2 linked regions of the Terriglobus albidus genome follow. Each later gene encodes a partner of the first gene's protein in a complex. Links are inferred from orthologs where the notes say so. Each region holds a gene or a part of one and is shown in the gene's direction. Other genes may lie near its edges.

Evidence for each region.
Region 2: the proteins of metK (region 1) and groL are in contact, whole or in part, in a cryo-EM structure (PDB 8P4O), measured with the Escherichia coli proteins. The link is inferred for Terriglobus albidus from one-to-one orthologs.

Annotation. Positions count from the first base shown.
Region 1 is NZ_CP042806.1:6,167,348-6,170,531, reverse strand. Bases 102-2,964 are described here. They hold metK (methionine adenosyltransferase), read left to right. Parts: upstream 102-866; coding sequence 867-2,063; downstream 2,064-2,964. Other genes in these bases: FTW19_RS24655 (hypothetical protein), read left to right, coding at 2,264-2,964; FTW19_RS24665 (TonB-dependent receptor), read left to right, coding at 102-674. Outside these bases: more of FTW19_RS24665, read left to right, coding at 1-101; more of FTW19_RS24655, read left to right, coding at 2,965-3,184. UniProt on the Escherichia coli protein: Catalyzes the formation of S-adenosylmethionine (AdoMet) from methionine and ATP.
Region 2 is NZ_CP042806.1:4,527,482-4,530,726, forward strand. Bases 320-3,243 are described here. They hold groL (chaperonin GroEL), read left to right. Parts: upstream 320-909; coding sequence 910-2,577; downstream 2,578-3,243. Other genes in these bases: FTW19_RS18040 (co-chaperone GroES), read left to right, coding at 516-812; FTW19_RS18050 (REP-associated tyrosine transposase), read left to right, coding at 2,741-3,172. Also shown: FTW19_RS18035 (carboxypeptidase-like regulatory domain-containing protein), read right to left, coding at 1-290.

The DNA of each region.
Region 1 (3,184 bases):
AGAACGGCTCTCTGTTCAGCGCCAACTACACCTGGTCACGTGCCTTGACCAATGCCAGCGCCGATCGGACCGGAGCACCGCAGAACAACTACGATCTGATGGCCGAGTATGGCCGCGCCGCCGCCGATCGTACACACATCTTCAACTTCAACTTCGTCTACAACCTGCCGTTTGCGGACCAGCGCGGTCTGGTTCACCGGGTGCTGGGTGGTTGGGAGCTGTCGTCTGCCGGTTATTTCCAGACCGGTCTGCCGCTCAGCCCTGCGACCTCCTCGGTGGATCCAGGTGGGATTGGCTTTCTGGGATCGTCGGCGGCAGGCGGACGCCCTGATCAGGTCGCCGATCCGAACTCGGGGACCGGTACAGGCCAGTACCTGCACTGGTTCAATACCGCAGCATTTGCGACAGTTCCAACCGGCGTCTATCGTCCGGGCAATGCTCGTCGCGGTGTGGTCAACGGGCCTGGCTGGTGGCGTGTGGATCCGGGACTGTTCCGGAACGTGCGCATTGTCGAGGGCGTCTCGGTGCAGGTCCGTGGCGAGTTCATCAACGTCTTCAATCACACCAACTGGGATACCGTGGGAACGAATATCTCAACGACGACAACCTATGGCCAGGTAACTGGCTTCCGCGACAAGCGCATCGTGCAGCTTGGCGCAAAGCTCACCTTCTAAACCCTTCATTCCCCTTGATCGGGGATCTTGGACGGCGGCCGCTTCGGCGGCCGTCGCTCTTTTTTGCCGGGAAATGGCCCGTTCGGCCCTCCAGGCGCCCCGCTCGCTGCAAATCTGACCCGAAATGGGCACAACCGCGTAAAATGAATAGTGCATCACACGAGCTGCAACGCGGCATTGGAGGAAGTAGTTTTGGCGACACGCGACCGTTTTCTGTTTACCAGTGAGTCCGTAACTGAGGGACACCCTGACAAGATTGCCGATCAGGTATCGGATGCAATCCTGGACGCCTGCCTGGAGCAGGACCCCTACAGCCGTGTCGCCTGTGAGACCCTCACCTGCACCGGTCTGGTGGTGGTTGCCGGCGAGATCACGACCAAGGCGTATGTCGACTTCCAGAACATCGTCCGCGCCACGGTGAAGGCTATCGGCTATGACGACGCCCTGAAGGGCTTCGACAGCCAGACCTGCGCTGTCATCTCCTCGATCAACAGCCAGTCGCCTGACATCGCCCAGGGTGTAGATACCGGCGGCGCCGGTGACCAGGGCATGATGTTCGGCTATGCCACCAACGAGACCCCGGACCTGATGCCGACTCCGATCGCGCTGGCGCACAAGCTGTCGTTCCGCCTCTCCGAGGTCCGCAAGAACGGCCTGATGCCGTACCTGCGTCCTGACGGCAAGAGCCAGGTGACGGTGGAGTACGACGAGAACCACAAGCCCGTCCGCGTGGATGCGGTGGTGATTTCGACGCAGCACGCCGAGTTCAAGGACCGCGATCCGAACTCGACGCTGACTAATGAGCAGCTTCACGCCGACATCCTGAAGAACGTGATCCAGGCCGTCATTCCGGCCGAGCTTCTGGATGCCGACACCAAGTACCACATCAACCCGACCGGCCGCTTCGTTATCGGCGGACCGATGGGTGACTCGGGTCTGACCGGCCGCAAGATCATCGTCGACACCTACGGCGGCATGGGCCGTCACGGCGGCGGCGCCTTCTCCGGTAAGGACTCGACCAAGGTCGACCGTTCGGCTGCTTATATGGCCCGCTATATCGCCAAGAACATCGTCGCCGCCGGTCTGGCCGATCGCGCCGAGGTTCAGCTTGCCTACGCCATCGGCGTCGCCGAGCCGGTTTCGGTTCTGGTGGACACCTTCGGCACCGGCAAGGTCTCCGAGGCGAAGATCACTGAGGCTGTCCGCGCGAACTTCTCGCTGACGCCGAAGGGCATCATCGAGACCCTCGAGCTCCGCCGCCCGATCTTCAAGCAGACCGCAGCCTACGGCCACTTCGGCCGCACCGGCGATGCGTTCACCTGGGAGAAGACCGACAAGGCCGCCGCTCTGAAGGCTGCCGTGCAGCGGGAAGCGGTCGCTACCAAGTAATTGAATGATCGAATAAAGGAATGATGGAAGAAGAAAAGCGCCGCTTTTGCGGCGCTTTTACTTTTGGCGGCTTGCGTGGGACGCTATCGTCATCTCATCCATGCAGCGACAATTGCCACTGTGGGTGACCGGCTTTGCCAACCTGCAAGCAATCGGGTTGCCTTCATCACGCCGTTCTGTTCCGCATGGTAGCTTGAAGTATGCCTACGACCGAGGTTCAGCCGCTAACGGTTTCCGGCGACGGCGGCTCCGGCGGGAAGCGCAATCTTCTCTTCTGGATGCTGTGTATTGCTGGCTGCTTCCAGTTCGCGCAGGGATTTTCCATCACTCTGGGGCCCGCGTTTACCCTGCAGGATTTCGCCTATGGTCACGTTGAGAGCCCGTACCGCCGGCGCATCTTCATGGAGTGGGTCTACCGGGCATTTCTGCACTTGCATGGTACCCGGGTGTTTCATCTGGGCAAGCGCATCATGACTCCGGAGCAGCAGGTTCTGTTTCTTACCGGCTTCGTCGCGTCAATTTTGATGGTTGTAGTGACCTGGACACTGATCCGCCAACTACTGGGACGCCAGACCCCGTGGCAATGGCTCTCTCTGGCGGCCATCTACATGCTCGATACCCACGAGCTGCTCTCCTTCGATATCCGAGCGCAGTTTCCTTATGATCTGACCACGCCGGTATTTTTCGGGACCGGCTTATACGCTCTGATCAGCCGTAAGCGATGGCTTTATTACGCGGCTTTTCTGATTGGAACGTTGAATCGTGAGACGACGATGTTCCTGCCGCTGCTGTTTGTTGTCTGCTCCTTGCCGGAGGAGTTCTCCCTGCGCCAGGCATGGCGGCAGATTCGTCCCCTTGTGTTAGCCGAGGCAGCCGCTCAGTTGGTGGTATGGCAGCTCCTGGTGATGTGGTGCGAGCGAATGACCGGAGGACCCGGAACCGGCATTGTGATCTCCTGGCGGAACAATCTGCATATCGTCTCCAATCCAACGCACTGGCCTCTCTTTGCCAGCACCTTCGGTTTTCTCTGGATCCCGCTGGTCCTGTTTCATGACAGAGTTTCGGACACACGGCTGCGCCGCAGCGCGTATCTGCTTCCGCTCTGGGTCGCAGTGATGTTC
Region 2 (3,245 bases), 1.6 Mb from region 1 along the record:
AGCACTACGGTCGCTCCTCGCGGAATGACATCGATCGTTGCCTTACCGTCGGGTCCGGTCTTCACTTCATAGCTTCCGTTCGGTTGACCATCTTCCATAGGACGGAAGATCACGGCGGCATTCTGAATCGGTTTGCCGTTGAAGTCCTTTACCACCAGAACTTCAATACGCGAGGTCTCCGGCGGCGCTTTGTACTTACGCCCATGTCGATCTTCACGGTTGTCCTGGGCGCCACTCACGCCCGTAACCGCCATTACCGCCGCCAACGCTACAACACCTGCACACCGCATCCTGGAGCCCCTCAAAAAGCTGACGTTATTGTACTTCTGCCACCACAGGACGGGGGAGGATATCGTTCGATAGCGTCCCGCAAAAGCGCTTAAGTAATATGAGCGCGTTTCACTCATATTTAATCTCCACAGCTTGACTTCGTTTTCCCGTTTGCATATCGTTAGCAATCGGAAGGCGTGAGTGCTAATTCCGCCGGACCAACCATTCCAAGGAGAAGTTCACACATGGCATCGACGAAGTTTACTCCGCTGCATGACCGCATTCTGGTCAAGCGCGTAGAAGAGGGCGAGACTCTGCGCGGCGGCATCATCATCCCCGATTCAGCGAAGGAAAAGCCCTCGCAGGGCGAGGTTATCGCAGTAGGCAAGGGCAAGTCGAACGACGAGGGCAAGGTTTTCCCGCTCGATGTGAAGGTGGGCGACAAGATCCTCTTCGGCAAGTACTCCGGCACCGAGATCAAGCTCGACGGAGAAGAGTTCCTGATCATGCGCGAGGAAGAAGTCCTCGGCATCGTCAAGTAAGCCTCACAACCGAGTCGTATCCCCTGCCCTAATCGTCGGGCATGGACGAATCCTATCTCGCCCGTTCTGCGGGCTAACGAACTAGAGGAAAAGAAATATGGCAAAGCAAATCCTGCACGGTGAAGACTCCCGCCAGGCCATTCTGCGCGGCGTGAACACGCTGGCCGACGCAGTGAAGGTCACCCTGGGCCCCAAGGGCCGCAACGTTGTTATCGAGAAGAAGTTCGGCTCCCCAACCATCACCAAGGACGGCGTGACGGTTGCCAAAGAGATCGAGCTCAAGGATCCGATCGAGAACGTCGGCGCCCAGCTCGTCAAGGAAGTCGCCTCGAAGACCTCGGACGTTGCCGGTGACGGCACCACCACCGCTACCGTTCTGGCGCAGGCCATCTATCGCGAGGGCGTGAAGACCGTTGCCGCCGGCGCGAACCCCACCGCTCTGAAGCGCGGCATCGACAAGGCTGTCGAGACCATCGTGGGCAAGCGCAAGGAAGACGGCTCGGTTGAGGGCGGCGCCCTGGCCAAGCTCTCGAAGCCGGTCTCCGGCGACATGATCGCTCAGGTGGGCACCATCTCGGCCAACGCCGACTCGCAGATCGGCTCCATCATCGCTGCCGCCATGCAGAAGGTTGGTAAGGATGGCGTGATCACCGTGGAAGAGTCCAAGACCATGGAGACGCAGCTCGACGTCGTCGAAGGCATGCAGTTCGACCGCGGTTACCTGTCGCCTTACTTCGTCACCGATGCGGAGCGCATGGAAGCCGTTCTCGAGAACCCCTACATCCTCATCTACGAGAAGAAGATCTCCACGATGAAGGACCTGCTGCCCCTGCTGGAGCAGATCGCCCGCACCGGCAAGCCGCTGGTCATCATCGCCGAGGACGTCGACGGTGAGGCCCTGGCGACCCTGGTCGTCAACAAGCTGCGTGGCACGCTGAACGTTGCCGCCGTCAAGGCGCCTGGCTTCGGTGACCGCCGCAAGGCCATGCTGGGCGACATCGCCATCCTGACCGGTGGCCGCGCCATCACCGAAGACCTCGGCATCAAGCTCGAGAGCGTGAAGCTCGAGGACCTGGGCACCGCCAAGCGCGTGACCATCGACAAGGACAACACCACCATCGTCGACGGCGCCGGTAAGGACACCGAGATCGAAGGCCGCGTGCGCGAGATTCGTGCGCAGGTTGAGAAGACCACCTCCGACTACGACCGTGAGAAGCTGCAGGAGCGCCTGGCCAAGCTGGTTGGCGGCGTTGCCGTCATCAAGGTCGGTGCTGCTACCGAGACCGAGATGAAGGAGAAGAAGGCCCGCGTTGAGGACGCCATGCACGCGACCCGCGCTGCCGTCGAAGAAGGCATCGTCCCGGGCGGCGGCGTCGCTCTGGTTCGCTGTGCCAAGGATGTCGACGCTCTGATCAAGACCCTCGAGGGCGATGAGAAGATCGGCGCCTCCATCATCCGTCGCGCTATCGAAGAGCCCCTGCGCCAGATCGTCGGCAACGCCGGCGAAGAGGGCGCAGTGGTTGTCGGCAAGATCCTGGAAGGCAAGGACAACCAGGGTTACAACGCAGCCACCGGCGTTTTCGAGGACCTGGTTGCCGCCGGCGTCATCGACCCGACCAAGGTAACCCGCACCGCGCTGCAGAACGCTGCTTCCATCAGCGGCCTGCTGCTGACCACCGAGGCTCTCATCTCCGAGATCCCCGAGAAGGCTGCTCCGGCTGCCGGTGGCCACAGCCACGGCGGCGGCATGGACGGCATGTACTAGGTTCCTGCGCGGACGGCGAATCGCGCTTCGCGCAAAGGCACAGAACGGCCCCGGTTTCCGGGGCCGTTCTGCTTTTAAATTTCAGATAACCACGGGTGCCCCACCCTCGCAACGCTAGGGTGGGTTCGATGGCATACAAGCGCGGTTAACCTACAATCTCCTCATGCCATTAGGACTTGCCCGTCATACAACTGAGGTTCATTTTGTGACCTTCAGTTGCGATGGCCGGCGTCCATACCTGGAATCTGCCGAAACAAAGAATCTCTTCCTGGAATCACTTCGATCTGTCAGCCAACGATATGGGATTGAAATCATCGGCTACGTCGTCATGCCCGAGCATGTCCACCTGCTGATTGCTATTCCCAAAGAAGAAGTAGCTCTCGGGACCTTCATTCAAGCCCTTAAAGTCTCAGTCGCAAAGCGTTGTGCGCAAAAACCATTCTGGCTTCCCCGATATTACGACTTCAACGTTCTCACTACGGCGAAGATTCGAGAAAAGCTCGACTACATGCATAACAATCCCGTCGTTCGAGGGCTCGTTCCTTTTCCCGAAATGTGGCTGTGGTCGAGTTACAACGTTCCTCTCGTCGTTTAGAGTCTCGTACCATCGAACCCACCCTAGCGTTGCGAGGGTGGGGCACCCGAAATAAGCACAACCATGTGCCACT